Regions from separate parts of the Arthrobacter sp. THG-b23 genome, predicted to be linked through region 1. Evidence: riboswitches for the same ligand, from Rfam matches in the RefSeq annotation. Region 1 holds a riboswitch; each other region holds the start of a gene.
What was found. A riboswitch is a leader RNA that binds a small molecule or an ion and turns the genes downstream of it on or off. The one in region 1 is predicted to bind thiamine pyrophosphate.

Region 1 (4,645 bases):
CCCGCACGGGCGGTTCACCGGGCGGGGCATCGTTCAGCTGCTGCCGCTGCCCATGGTCTGGCCGACGGTCGGGCTGGTGGCGATGGGCCTTGCCCTGACGCTGTTCGCCGGTCCCCTGTTCGAGCTCAGCGACCAGGCGGCGCGGGAGATGCTGCAGCGCACCCCGTACATCGAGGCCGTCCTGGGTGAGGGCGCCCTGCAGGAGGGGGGCCAATGAGGAAACCGCGCATCTCCATCTGGGTCGAGCTGCCGCTGCTGGCTTGGCTGGTCATCCTCTGGGGCTCCCTGTGGCAGGATTTCAGCCCCGGCAACCTGATCTTCGGCCTGCTGATCGCGCTGGTCATCGTGAACCTGTTCTACCTGCCGCCGGTCGAACTCAGCGGACGCTTCAATCCGCTGGCGGCGCTGGTCTTCGCTGTCACGTTCGTGTGGCAGGTGGCGGTGGCGAGCGTCGAAGTCCTGTGGCTGGCCCTTACCCGGGGCCCGACGCTGCGCAACGCGGTGGTGGCGGTCCGGCTGCGAAGCCATTCCGACCTGCTGGTGACTGCGACCGGGCATGCCATTTCGTTGATCCCCGGCAGCTTCGTGGTGGATGTGGACCGCTCGACGTCCACCCTTTACCTGCACGTGATCGACGTGGCCACCGAGGAGGCCGCTGAACGTTTCCGGGCAGACGTGCGGCGGATCGAGGCGGGCCTGATCCGGATGATGGGCACCAAGGAAGAACTGGCAATCGTCAAGGCCGAAGGTACCGGCAGGGGAGGTGCAGTGTGAACGGGGAAGTCATTCCGGTTGCCCAAGTCGTCGTGAGCGCAGTGCTGGGCGCGGCCGCGGTACTGTCGCTGATCCGCCTCGCCCGCGGCCCCTCGCTGCTGGACCGGCTGCTGGCCATTGACGTGCTGCTGGCGATTGTCTGCGCCGGACTCATCGTGGACATGGCCGCCGGCGGCCACCTGAACAACCTGACGCTGGTCGTTGTCATCTGCGTTGTCGGTTTCATCGGCTCGGTCGCCGTGGCCCGTTTCGTGACGGACGGGCGGCCCCGTGAACACTGACCTGATACTCGACGTCGCGACCGCCGTCTGCCTGATCGCCGGCGCGGGGATGTCCCTGGCCGCGGCCATCGGCCTGCTGCGGTTCCCGGACCTGCTCTCACGGATGCACGCCGCCACGAAACCGCAGGTGTTCGGCCTGCTGCTGCTGCTGACGGGACTGGGATTGCAGCTGCGCAGCTGGGCGGCGGTGCCCTTGCTCCTCATAGCCTGGCTGTTCCAGTTGCTCACCGTGCCGGTTTCCGCCCACATGGTGGGCCGGGCCGGATACCGCACCAAACACCTGCGCAAGGAAATCCTCAGCGTGGACGACCTCGATGCGGTGGTGGAGGCAGCGGCCGAGGAAGATTCAGCGGCCGCACCCGACGACGTCGCGCCTTCCGGCAGCGACGCCGGCAGCGGTGTCGCAGCCGGCGGCCAGGGGGAGCGACCCACCGCGGCGGCTGCGGCTGGTCCGGCGCGGAACGATGAGGACGACGCCGGGCCGGCGGACAAAAAATAACCCGCGGACAAAAGAAACCGGTCCGGTGGCGGGTGCCTGCGGACCGGGGACAGAAGCGCGATGGGGGACGGGACCGCGGTCCCGTCCCCCATCGGGCCCCCTCAAGGAACCGCTTAGACCATTTCCCGCGTCTTGTCGTAGCGGATGACCGCCTTGGCGGTGGCGCGCTTGGTCAGCACCTGGATCACGCGCGCCACGGTGCCGGATACCACGGCGAAGGCGACCGCCGCCCGCAGGCTGTTCTCCAGGTCATCGTCGCTCTTCGGCGCATCTTTTCCGGTGACCATCTTCCAGACAAACCCCAGCAGCTGGCTGGCTGCCAGGCCCGCGCCGATACTCACCAGTGTGCCCAAGAGCCTCAACACAATGTTCATGCCCGCTCCCTCCCGGGGCCGAAGCCCCGTCTCAACTGCTGTTCCGGTTCCCAGCCTACTGCCCGGCACCCGCCCGGGCCGTAAGCCGTCGTGCATTTTCCAAGGGTCTGAAGCCGAATCGCCCGCCGCTGCGGGCGAGTGTAGACTGGTGCGTGCTGCTAGACAGCACCTATGACGACAGGGGAGCGTCCGACCGGCCGGTACACACCGGAGACCGGGAGGGACGCTGAGAGTGCGGATGAACCGCAGACCCTCGAACCTGCTCCGGTTAGTACCGGCGAAGGGAGTCGAGTTCTCGGGGCGCGCCGCATGGCCGCCCTCCCCTCCTGCAACCAGGAGGATCCCATTGAGTACCGTTTCGAATGCACCCGCCACGCCCACACCTGCCCGGAAGCCGCGCTACGGCTGGCGGGTGGTGGACATCGTCGTGGCCTCGGTGGTCGCCGTGGCCGTCGGCGTCATCTTCTGGGCCTGGTCGGCGGGCTGGCCGCTGATCGAGGGCCTGACCCTTGCCTTCCCGCCTTCCGCCGGACTGTACACCGGCGGCTGGCTGATGGCCGGCGTGCTGGGCGGACTGATCATCCGCAAGCCCGGCGCCGCCATCTACTGCGAGATGTTGGCCGCCATTGTCTCCGCGCTGCTGGGCACGAGCTTCGGCATGACCGTCTTGGTCTCCGGCCTGATCCAGGGCCTGGGGGCCGAGGTCGTCTTCCTGCTCTTCCTGTACCGCAAGTTCAACCTCGGCGTGGCGCTGCTGGCCGGCTTGGGTGCAGGCCTGGCACTGTCCATCAGCGAGAACATCCTCTACAACATGCTCTGGGCCGCCGAGTGGCAGCTGGCCTACGTGGGCTTCGCCGCCGTGTCCGGCGTCGTGATTGCCGGGCTGCTGCCATGGCTGGCGGTCAGGGGCCTGGCGAAGACGGGCGTGCTGTCCTCCTTCGCCGCGGGACGCTCGGCCGACGTCTGAGCCGTTCCATGGGAGAGCAGAGTACGACGGCGGTGCCCGGGCCCGTGCCGGTCCACGCCGAGGGGTGGGGCTGGCGGCATGCCGGCCGCAAGGATCCGGCGGTGCGCGGGGCCAGTTTCAGCATCGCCCCGGGTGAACGGGTACTGTTGCTGGGCGCCTCCGGGGCCGGCAAGTCCACGCTGCTGCACGCTCTGGCCGGCGTCCTCGGCGACGAGGGCGAGGGCGAGGAGACCGGCCGGCTCACCGTGGCGGGTGTCCGTCCCTCCGAGGCCCGCGGCCGGGCCGGCCTTGTGCTGCAGGATCCGGAGAGCCAGCTGGTGCTGGCCCGGGTGGGCGACGAGGTGGCCTTCGGAGCGGAGAACCTGTCGCTGCCGCGCACGCAGATCTGGGACAGGGTCCGCGAATCCCTGGCCGATGTCGGCCTGACGGTACCGTTGGATCACCCCACCTCGGCGCTGTCCGGGGGCCAGAAGCAGCGGCTGGCGCTGGCCTCCGTCCTGGCCATGCGGCCGGGGCTGCTGCTGCTGGACGAGCCGACCGCGAACCTGGACCCGGACGGCGTGCAGGAAGTACGCGACGCCGTGGCCCGGGTGCTGGACCGCACCGGCGCCACCCTGGTGGTGGTCGAGCACCGGGTGGCTGTCTGGGCGGACGTGGTGGACCGAGTGATCGTCCTCGCGGCCGGCGGCGGCGTGCTGGCCGACGGGCCGCCGGGCACCGTGCTCGCCGAGAGCGCCACCCGCGCCCGTTTGATCGAGGCCGGCGTCTGGGTTCCCGGGCACACCCCGGGGCTGGACCTGCCTCCGGCGCCGTCCCCGGGCGGGCCGTTGCTGCGGGCGGCGGCGCTGGACGTGTCGCGTAACCGGAGAGCCGAACCGGTGCTGCGCGGGGTGGACCTGGACCTGTTGGCCGGGCAGGCGCTCAGCATCACCGGCGCGAACGGCGCCGGTAAATCCACGCTGGCCCTCACCCTCGCCGGCCTGGTGCCGCCCGCAGGAGGGGAGCTGTCGGCGACACCGGCCTTGCACCGCGGCGCCGGCCTGTCACCGGCAAAGTGGAAGTCCGCGCAGCTGGTGACCCGGATCGGCAGCGTCTTCCAGGAACCGGAACACCAGTTCCTCACCGGCACGGTGCTTGACGAACTTGAGTTTGGCCCGCGCCGCGTGGCCAAACTGCCCGAGGCGACGGTCCGGCAGCGGGTGGACACGATCGCCGAGCGGCTCCGGCTGACCCGCCTGCTGCAGGCCAACCCGTTCACCCTTTCCGGCGGCGAGAAACGCAGGCTCTCGGTTGCCACCATGCTGGCCACCAGCCCGGACATCCTGGTGCTGGACGAGCCGACCTTCGGACAGGACGCCAACACCTGGGCCGAGCTGGTCACGCTGCTGGCCGAGCTGGTGGCCGATGGCAGGAGCGTGGTCTCGGTGACGCACGACGCCGATTTCACCGCGGCGCTCGGCGGTGCCGGCATACGGGTGGCAGACGGCGGCGTGCGCCCGGCCCAGCCGCTTCGGAGGGCAGCATGAGCATGGACCTGCTGACCCCCCGGCTGGCAGCCTCCCCGTTCGGCCGCGCCAACCCGGTATCAAAGCTGGCAGCCGCCACCCTGATCACCGTGGTGGTCATGCTCAGTGTGGACTGGGTCAGCGCCTCCGTGGTGCTGGCCGCCGAACTGTTGCTGATGCCCGTGCTGGGCGTCAAGCCGTGGGTGCTGCTCAAGCGCGGCTGGCCGCTGCTGGCGGCGGCTGCC
Region 2 (4,645 bases), on a different contig from region 1:
GGCCCTTCATGTGGGTGATGTACCGCCCGCCCTTGACCGCGAACACGAAGTCCGGAGGCGTCTCGGCGTGCCACTGCCGGAAGCTGGAGGGGCGCTGCAGCGAATAGAACGTGCCGTTGATCTCGACGGAATTCAGGTGGCCGGAGGCATACTCCAGCTCGCGGCGCTGGGGCAGGCCCTTCGGGTAGAACGTGCCGCGCCAGCGCGGGTATCGCCAGCCGGAAATGCCGATCCGTGCCATCGGTTGAGAGGGGGCCATGTCCCGCAGGCTACCCGGCCCAGGCGGTGCAAGCCAGAGCAAGCCGCGCTCCCTCGTCGTGCTGTGGGGCGTTGCGCATCCTTTGAACCGCTGCCGCATCCGGGCACAAGAAGCCCCGCTTTTTCGAGTGGAGAGAAGATGCACGCTTATGCCCGGTTTCGCTGCATCTTCTCTCCACTCGACGCGCCGTCCCGGGTTCCGCCCCGGAATCGACGTCCCGGGTGCGGTAGTTGGAGGGGCTGCAATAGCTGAGGGGTCGCAACCGCTTTCCGGCTTCGGCCCCGGGAGCGACGTCCCGCTCCGGGAGCTAGGGGCCGCGATCGCTTTCCGATTTCCGCCATGGAACCGATTGGGCGGCGCGGATTCCGGTCGTTTGGGGCCCATCGGCTAAACTTGGCGGGTAAGAGCCCCAAATACTCCACCCGGAGTGAGGGGCGTTCTCATGCGCGGCAGCGGCTCCTTGATGTGCAGTCTGTCCGGGGCTTCCGCCGCATCGAATGGGGGAGGATCCCATGCCAGCAATTGTGATCGTCGGAGCCCAGTGGGGCGACGAAGGAAAAGGCAAGGCTACCGACCTGCTCGGCGGCCGCGTGGATTACGTGGTCAAGCCGAACGGCGGCAACAACGCCGGGCACACCGTCGTCGTCGGCGGGGAGAAGTACGAGCTGAAGCTGTTGCCGGCCGGCATCCTGTCCCCCAACGCCACTCCGATCATCGGCAACGGCTGCGTGGTCAACCTTGAGGCCCTCTTCGAGGAGATCGACGGGCTCGAGGCCCGCGGCGCGGACACTTCGCGGCTGCGCGTCTCCGCCAACGCCCACCTGGTGGCCCCGTTCCACCAGACCATGGACAAGGTGACCGAACGCTTCCTGGGCAAGCGCGCGATCGGCACAACCGGCCGCGGCATCGGCCCCGCCTACATGGACAAGGTGGCCCGGCTGGGCATCCGCGTGCAGGACGTGTTCGACGAATCGATCCTGCGGCAGAAGGTCGAAGGCTCGCTGCGGCAGAAGAACGAACTGCTGGTCAAGGTGTACAACCGCCGGGACGTGCACGTGGAGGAAGTCGTGGAGTACTTCCTGTCCTTCGCAGAGCGGCTGCGCCCGATGGTCATCGACTCCACCTACGTGCTGAACAAGGCGCTGGACGAGGGCAAGGTCGTGCTAATGGAGGGCGGCCAGGCCACCTTCCTGGACGTGGACCACGGCACCTACCCGTTCGTGACCTCCTCCAACCCGACGGCCGGCGGCGCGTCCGTGGGCTCGGGCATCGGCCCCACCCGGATCAACCGTGCCGTCGGCATCATCAAGGCGTACACCACCCGGGTGGGCGCCGGGCCGTTCCCCACCGAACTGTTCGACGACATGGGCGAGTACCTGCAGAAGAAGGGCGGGGAGTTCGGCGTGAACACCGGCCGGCCGCGGCGCTGCGGCTGGTACGACGCCGTGCTGGCCCGCCACGCCGCCCGGGTCAACGGCTTCACGGACTACTTCGTAACCAAGCTGGACGTGCTCACCGGCATCGAACAAATCCCGGTCTGCGTGGCCTACGACGTGGACGGCGTCCGGCACGACGAAATGCCGATGACCCAGACCGAGTTCCACCACGCCAAGCCGATCTTCGAGTACTTCGAGGGCTGGACCGAGGACATCACCGGCGCCAGGACGCTGGAAGACCTGCCGGAGAACGCCCGCAACTACGTGCTGGCGCTCGAAAAGCTCTCCGGCACCAGGTTCTCCGCCATCGGCGTGGGCCCCGACCGCGACCAGACCATCGTGGTCCGGGACCTGATCAGCGAATAGCAGGACTGACGACGGCGGGGCGCGGGCAGCGATGTCCGTGCCCCGCTGCGTTACCACCCCCTGCTTAAACCTTTCGCGGGCGGTGCGCGCCATGGGTTAGACTCGTGGGCAACACGGGAGTCCGGTGAGCCGGGCTGAGAGGAAACTTCTCAAGTTTCGACCGTCGAACCTGATCTAGATCATGCCAGCGCAGGGACGTTGACTCTTTACTACCCGTGCCCCGTTTAACAACCTAAGGGCGCGAAAATGCGAACATCAGACTCGATCGTCACCGCGACGAACACCCCTACTGCTGCCGTGCGCAGCGATAAGTTCACCGCCACTCCCCGCGAGTTCGGCGTGGGCGCGAGATTGACCCTGGCGGTCATGGCCGACAACTACGCCGACGTCATCCTGACGGCACTGGACCAGGCCGACGCCACCGGCCTCGAGGTGCAGACCGGCAAGGTGAGCACCTACCTGACCGGCGCCGAGCAGGATGTCCTGCGCTACTTGAGCCAGGTGATTGCCGCGGCGGGACGCACCGGGGCGCACGTCTCGGCCTCCGTGCTCCTGTCCCGGGGCTGCCCCGGCGGCGTCAGCTGCGAAATACCCGAGGGAGGCGCCGCCCTGTACTCGGAGATCCCGGAGCTGGAGCCCACCGGAATCGAGGCCGCAGCCGACTGGGCGCTGTATCCCCTGGCCGACGGCGGTACCGGCGGTGCCTCAGCCGACCACATGCGCGATATCTACGCCGCCATCGACTATGCAAAATCCACCGGTGTTGCGGTTCGGGCGGAGCATTTTGTCACCCGTCTGGACGGCGATGTGGCCCAGGTGCTGCAGGCCATTGCCGCCGGCTGGATCCTGGTGGGCCGTTCCGTCCAGCACGTCACGACGCACGCGACGCTGTCCATCAACAGCCCCAGCGCCTCCTGAAGCGGAAGGACCAGCCATGCCATCATCGTCTTCGCAGCAGCATGCCCTCCCGCGCGGTGCCTGGACCCTGAAGGACCTCGTCCTCCTGGTTGTCCTGGGCGTCGTCTTCGGTTTCCTCTATTGGGTCTTCGTCCAGGCCTGGACCGCCCTGTCCCTGCTGATGGGGCCGGCCGGAGACCTGTCGCAGCACTTCCTGGCCGGAAGCTGGCTGCTGGTGGCTCCGATCGCCATCGCCATCGTTCAACGTCCCTTCGCCGGCGTGCTGGCCGAAGTCTTGGCCTCGGTGATAGAGGTGGTGTTCCTGGGCTCCGCCGTCGGTCCGCTGCTCTTTATCGCGGCCGCCATCCAGGGCATTGGCAGCGAGATCCCGTTCTCGGCCACCCGCTACCGTTCCTACGGCTGGCTTACCTACGCCCTGTCCGGGCTGCTCGGCGCCGGCCTGGTCTTCTTCTATTCGGCGTTCCGGTCCGGCTGGTACGGACAGGACCTGTTCTGGACCCGCCTGGTCATCCACCTAATCTCCGGTGTGATCCTGGGCGGGCTGCTGGGCAAGATCATCGTCGACGGGCTGGCGAAGACCGGCGTGGTGGACAACTTCGCGATCGGCCGCGCCCGGCTGGGCACAACCGATGCGCACCGCTGACCCGGTCCTGGAGCTCAATGACGTATCCGTAGGCTTCCCCCGGCGGGACACAGCCGTGCTGCGCAACGTCATGCTGCGGCTCAAGCCCGGCGAACACCTGATTGTGTTTGGGGCCTCCGGGTCGGGAAAGTCCACCCTGCTGCAGGCGGTCACGGGGGTCGTTCCGCACTCGGTGGTCGCCACCCTGGCCGGCACGGTGTCGGTGAACGGCGTGGCCACAACCGATTCCTCGGTCGCCGAACTTTCCCGACACGTCGGCGTGTTGGCCCAGGATCCCTCCTCCGGGGTCTGTCTTCCGGACGTCGAACAGGAGCTGGCGCTGCCGCTGGAGAACGGTGCGGTGCCTCCCGAGGAGATATCGGCACGGATCGACACCGCGCTGGCCTCGGTCGGCGCCGCCGGCCTCCGCGGCCGCCAAACGGCCCAGCTGTCCGGCGGAGAAGGCCAGCGGGTGGCGCTGGCCGCGAGCCTCATCGCCGAACCGGACCTGCTGCTGCTCGACGAACCCACCTCCATGCTCGATCCGGCAGGCCTGGCCGCCGTGCGGGACGCCGTCACCGCTGCCACGGCCGCTTACGGACCGGCAGTGGTGCTGGTCGAACACCGGCTGGACGACTACGCCGGGGTAGCTGGCATAGCCGGCCTGCCGCGCCGGGCGGTCGTCCTGGGCGAGGCAGGCCAGGTCCTGGCCGACGGCGTGACGGCCGAAGTGCTGGGGGTCCATGCAGTCCGGCTGAACGCGGCCGGATGCTGGCTGCCGTTGGAGACGGAACTGCTGGCCGTCACCGGCCGGACCGGCGGTCTCGGCGCGCCCGACGTCTGCTCGGACTTGCGGCAACTGTCGGCGCCTGACCACGACGCGGATGGCGCGGCCCCCGCCGTCGGCGAGACGGTGCTGGCCGCGGAGAACCTCTCCGTTTCGCGGACGGCGCCCGTACGGAAGAGGCGCCGGAATGCGGGGGATGTCCGGCCGGAAGCGGCCATTCTCCATGGTGTGACCCTCCGGCTGAAGCGCGGCGAAAT
Region 3 (4,645 bases), 380 kb from region 1:
ACCGCCCCGGTGCGGCCGACTGCTGCCGGAGATGTGGTGCTGCGGCTGGCGCGGCAGGTGAGGGTCCTGCAGGACGATGCGCAGCGCGAACTCGGCGGCAACGGTGACGGCGTGGCCCTGCCGCTGGTGGTCAACTCGGATTCGCTGGCCACGTGGTTCCTGGGCGCGCTGGCCCGCATGCCGCGCGAGCGGGGCGTGTTCTTCGAAGTCCACCGCGAAGACGAGCAGCATTCAACCTCGTTGCTGCGGGCCGGACTGGTGACGGCGGCGGTGACGGCCACGCCGGAACCGGTCCAGGGCTGCTCGGTGGAGGCGCTCGGCTCGCTGCGCTACCGGGCCGTGGCCAGCCCGGCCTACCTGGAGCACTGGCGGCCCGCCGGGGCAGGGGACGCTGATGTGGCGTGGCTGGCGGCCGCGCCCGTGCTGGATTTCGACCGCAAGGACGACCTGCAGGAGCGCTTCTACCGGGAACTGACCGGCGCTGCCCTGGCGGCGCCGCGCCACTATCTGCCGGCCTCGGCGGAGTTTGCGGCAGCCGTCCGGCTGGGCTTCGGGTGGGCGCTGCTGCCGGAGCAACAGTGCCTGGCGGACGTTCGCAACGGGACGCTGCACGAGCTGGCCCCCGACCTGCCGGTTGACGTGCCGTTGTACTGGCAGCGCTGGAAGATCAGCTCGCCGGTGCTCGACGAACTGACTGCCTGCGTGCGGCAGACCGCCGAAGAACAGCTGCGCCAGCCCTAGCCTCTTCACCGAAAATCAGGCTGCGTGCCACGACTCCGCCCGTCGGCCGGGGCCGTTTCCCTCCGCCCGGAGCCCCGGTGCCTGGCCCGACCCCTAGAGTGGAAGGGGAGATCCAGACGAAGGGGCACGATGCAAGACCGCATTCGCAACGCCCGCCTGCTCGAGCGCGTGATGTCCGCGGAGCAGGCGGCTGAACTGATCAAACCCGGCATGACGGTGGCCATGAGCGGCTTCACCGGGGCCGGTTATCCGAAGGCCGTGCCGCAGGCGCTGGCGGCGCGGATGGAAACCGCCCATGCGGCCGGGGAGCAGTTCAAGATCCGCGTGCTGACCGGCGCCTCAACGGCCCCCGAGCTCGACGGCGCCCTCGCCAAGGTCGACGGGATGCAGCTGCGGCTGCCGTACCAGTCGGACCCGGCGCTGCGCGAGCGGATCAATGCCGGCGAGCTCGACTACATCGACATGCACCTCAGCCACGTCGCCCAGCACACCTGGTTCGGCTTTTTCGGCGACGTCGACCTGGCCGTGGTCGAGGCCGTGGGCATCCTCGAGGACGGACGACTCATCCCGTCCACCTCGGTGGGCAACAACATGACCTGGCTCCGGGAGGCCAGCCGGGTCATCGTGGAGATCAACAACGCCCAGCCGCTCGGCCTCGAAGGCATGCACGACGTCTACCACGGCACCGCCCTGCCGCCGGAACGCAGGCCCATCCCGCTCGTGAATCCGGACGACCGGATTGGTGAACCCTACCTGGAGGTGGATCCGGACAAGATCGTGGCCATCGTGCACACCGACGCGCCGGATCGGAACTCCCCTTTCAACCCGCCCGATGAAAACTCGCAGCAAATCGCGGGCCACCTGCTGGAGTTCCTGGACCACGAGGTCCGGCGCGGGCGCCTGACCGAGCAGCTGCTCCCGTTGCAGTCCGGGGTCGGCAATATCCCCAACGCCGTGCTGGAAGGCCTGGCGGCCGGCGGCTACCGCGGCCTGACCGCCTACACCGAGGTCATCCAGGACGGCATGCTGCAGCTGCTCAAGGAGGGCGTGCTGCGGATGGCCTCCGCCACGTCCTTCTCGCTCAGCCGCACCGGTCTGGAGGAGTTCAACGCGAACGTGGACTACTACCGCGAGCGCATCATCCTGCGCACCCAGGAAATCTCCAACCACCCCGAGCTGGTGCGCCGGCTGGGCTGCATCTCGCTCAACGGGATGATCGAAGCGGACATTTACGGCAACATCAACTCCACCCACGTGGCCGGCACCAAGGTGATGAACGGCATCGGCGGCTCCGGCGACTTCGCCCGGAACAGCTACCTGTCCGTCTTCATGTCCCCCAGCATGGCCAAGGGCGGGAAGGTTTCCAGCATCGTGCCGATGGCCAGCCACGTCGACCACACCGAGCACGACACGATGATCGTGATCACCGAGCAGGGGCTGGCCGACCTGCGCGGCCTCGCGCCGAAGCAGCGGGCGCGCAAGATCATCGAGACCTGCGCCCACCCCGACTACCGGCCGATGCTGCAGGACTACTTCGACCGTGCCTGCCGGGACAGCTTCGGCAAGCACACCCCGCACCTGCTCGGGGAGGCCTTGTCCTGGCACCAGCGCTTCGTGGAGACCGGCAGCATGCGCCCCGCGCAGCAGTAACGGCCGCCTCGCCCACCCCCGGGCGGAGGTCTGTCCGGCTCTCTCTCTCTGGCCCTCCGGCCCTCCGGCCCTCCGGCTCTCCAGCTCTCCGGCTCTCCAGCTCTCCGGGTCTCCGGGTCTCCGGGTCTCCGCCCGGGAGTATGACGCCGTCGTACCGGCGGTCTTTCGCCGCCCGGGTGCGACTGCCGGTAGGCTGCTGGCTTGTACACGGGAGTCCGGTGAGCCGGGCTGAGAGGAAGCTTCTCAAGTTTCGACCGTTGAACCTGATCTGGATCATGCCAGCGCAGGGAGCAACCCTCACACCCGTCCCCTGTTAACTCAACAGAAGGGCGCGAACATGCAGACATCCGACGCTGCCGTCCCACTCACCGGCTCCGACTGGCTGATGGCAGCAGCGAGCCCGGCCGTGCCCGGCGGGGTCCTGCCCGCCGGCCGTCTTCTTGCGTCGCCGGGAGGATATGATGCGCTCCCCAGCTGACGGCATGCACCTGGTGGCGATGGTCAACCCGCCCACCAGCCAGTATTCGGAGAACTGGCGGCATCCGCTCTCCCGGCGCGACTGGCTGAGCGCGGAGTTTTATCTTGATCTGGGCCGGACACTGGAACGAGGCTGCTTCGACATGCTGTTCCTGCCCGACGCGCTGGCCGTCCCGGAGGACAACGCGGGCGACTTCGCCACCACGCTGGTCACGGGCGGCAAGGGCGCCATCTATCTCGACCCCTTGGTCACCCTGTCACTGGTTGCCGGGGCGACCCGGCACCTGGGGTTGGCCGCCACCATCTCCACGACGTTCACCCCTGCTTACACCATCGCCCGGAAGCTTCTCTCGCTGGATCACCTCTCCGGCGGCCGGGTCGCCTGGAACATCGTCACGTCCACCACGGACGCCGAGGCCGCCAACTTCGGCCTGCCCTCCATCCCGCCCAAGTCGGAGCGTTACTACCGGGCCGACGACGTCGTCCAGACCGTGGTGGACCTGTGGGAAACCTGGGACCCCGGGGCGCTAACACTGGATGCGCCGGGACGCCGGTTTGCGGATCCGGAGCGTGTCCACCGGATACCCGAACGGCCCCGGCTCGACGGCGACGACGACCGTCCGCTGAGCCGCGGTCCGATCACCCTGCCGCGCAGTCCGCAGGGAAGGCCGGTACTCATGCAGGCCGGATCCTCCCTGCGCGGCATGGAGTTCGCCGCCCGCTGGGCCGAGGTCGTGTTCGCCGTCGCCGACACTCCGGACGCCATGCGCGCGGTGCGGACCGAACTGCGGGCCCGCGCCGCCGCCGCCGGACGGAATCCGGATCGGCTGGCCGTGCTCCCGGCCGTCCAGCCGATCACCGGCGCCACTCCCGCCGCCGCGCGCCAAGCCGTACGAGGCCTGGAGGCGGCGCTCGATGAGGAGGACGTCCTGACGAAGTTGGGCCGGCTCCTCCACGCGGCCCGGGAGGACCTGCAGCCGGACGGCAGCGCCGAGGAGTTGCTGCTGGCCCACCGCGGGGCCACGGGCAGCGATGGTTTTGAACAGATGCTCCTGGCCGCAGCCCGCCGGGAATCGATGACCGTCCGCGATCTGGCGACGGCGCAGGCCATGAACCAGCTGCACCCCCAGCCCGTGGGCGATCCGGCGGACATCGCCGACTACTTGTGCGAACTCTACGACTCTGAGGCGGCTGACGGTTTCGTGATCATGTCGGCCCTCTACCCGTCCTCGCTCGAAGAGTTCGTCAACGGGGTGGTGCCGGAACTGCAGGCCCGAGGCCGGTTCCGGACCGCGTATTCGGGACGCACCCTGCGCGATCACCTGGGAGCCTCCCGGGAGGGCAGTCGCTCCGTCGCGTCTTAGCAGCGGTTCCGCGCCGGTTCAGCGCTGGTACACCCTGGCGAGCACGGCGTCGAAGACCCGGTCGGGCAGCAGCCGACGAGCGCTCATGATCGTCCGCGCGCCTCGTCCGACCGGGTACCGGCTGCGCGTGCGCCGGGCGGCCGCCACCCGGGCGATGCGACTTCCAACGACTTCCGGCCGCGTTCCCGTGCGTTCCGTGTAGGCCCCGGCGATCGCCCGCGCCACGCTCTCCGCCTGCTGCGCGTAGGCCGTACCTTCGGAACTCTGCAGCAGGCCCTCCACCGCGATGGCGTCCCACTCGGTCAGAATCGGCCCGGGCTCGACGATCACCACGTCGATGCCGTAGGGTTTGAGCTCCACCCGGAGGCAGTCCGACAAACCCTCGACCGCGAATTTCGCCGCGTGGTACCAGC

Region 2: it holds a riboswitch for thiamine pyrophosphate, as region 1 does, so the genes downstream of both, AC5RVD_RS05715 (YkoF family thiamine/hydroxymethylpyrimidine-binding protein) here and AC5RVD_RS01010 (ECF transporter S component) in region 1, are expected to answer to the same signal.
Region 3: it holds a riboswitch for thiamine pyrophosphate, as region 1 does, so the genes downstream of both, AC5RVD_RS02905 (NtaA/DmoA family FMN-dependent monooxygenase) here and AC5RVD_RS01010 (ECF transporter S component) in region 1, are expected to answer to the same signal.

What each region holds. Positions count from the first base shown of each region.
Region 1 is NZ_JBNHGM010000001.1:207,541-212,185, reverse strand. It holds gene AC5RVD_RS01035 (Na+/H+ antiporter subunit D) at 1-217, shown strand, start outside; gene AC5RVD_RS01030 (Na+/H+ antiporter subunit E) at 214-774, shown strand; gene AC5RVD_RS01025 (MrpF/PhaF family protein) at 771-1,055, shown strand; partial or broken gene mnhG (monovalent cation/H(+) antiporter subunit G) at 1,045-1,410, shown strand; gene AC5RVD_RS01015 (DUF4235 domain-containing protein) at 1,668-1,928, opposite strand; TPP riboswitch at 2,098-2,231, shown strand; gene AC5RVD_RS01010 (ECF transporter S component) at 2,275-2,895, shown strand; gene AC5RVD_RS01005 (ABC transporter ATP-binding protein) at 2,904-4,421, shown strand; gene AC5RVD_RS01000 (energy-coupling factor transporter transmembrane component T family protein) at 4,418-4,645, shown strand, end outside.
Region 2 is NZ_JBNHGM010000002.1:443,474-448,118, reverse strand. It holds gene AC5RVD_RS05725 (DUF72 domain-containing protein) at 1-259, opposite strand, end outside; gene AC5RVD_RS05720 (adenylosuccinate synthase) at 772-2,061, shown strand; TPP riboswitch at 2,165-2,275, shown strand; gene AC5RVD_RS05715 (YkoF family thiamine/hydroxymethylpyrimidine-binding protein) at 2,308-2,979, shown strand; gene AC5RVD_RS05710 (ECF transporter S component) at 2,996-3,622, shown strand; gene AC5RVD_RS05705 (ABC transporter ATP-binding protein) at 3,609-4,645, shown strand, end outside.
Region 3 is NZ_JBNHGM010000001.1:589,012-593,656, forward strand. It holds gene AC5RVD_RS02895 (LysR family transcriptional regulator ArgP) at 1-741, shown strand, start outside; gene scpC (succinyl-CoA:acetate CoA-transferase ScpC) at 871-2,391, shown strand; TPP riboswitch at 2,589-2,698, shown strand; gene AC5RVD_RS02905 (NtaA/DmoA family FMN-dependent monooxygenase) at 2,853-4,232, shown strand; gene AC5RVD_RS02910 (oxidoreductase) at 4,251-4,645, opposite strand, start outside.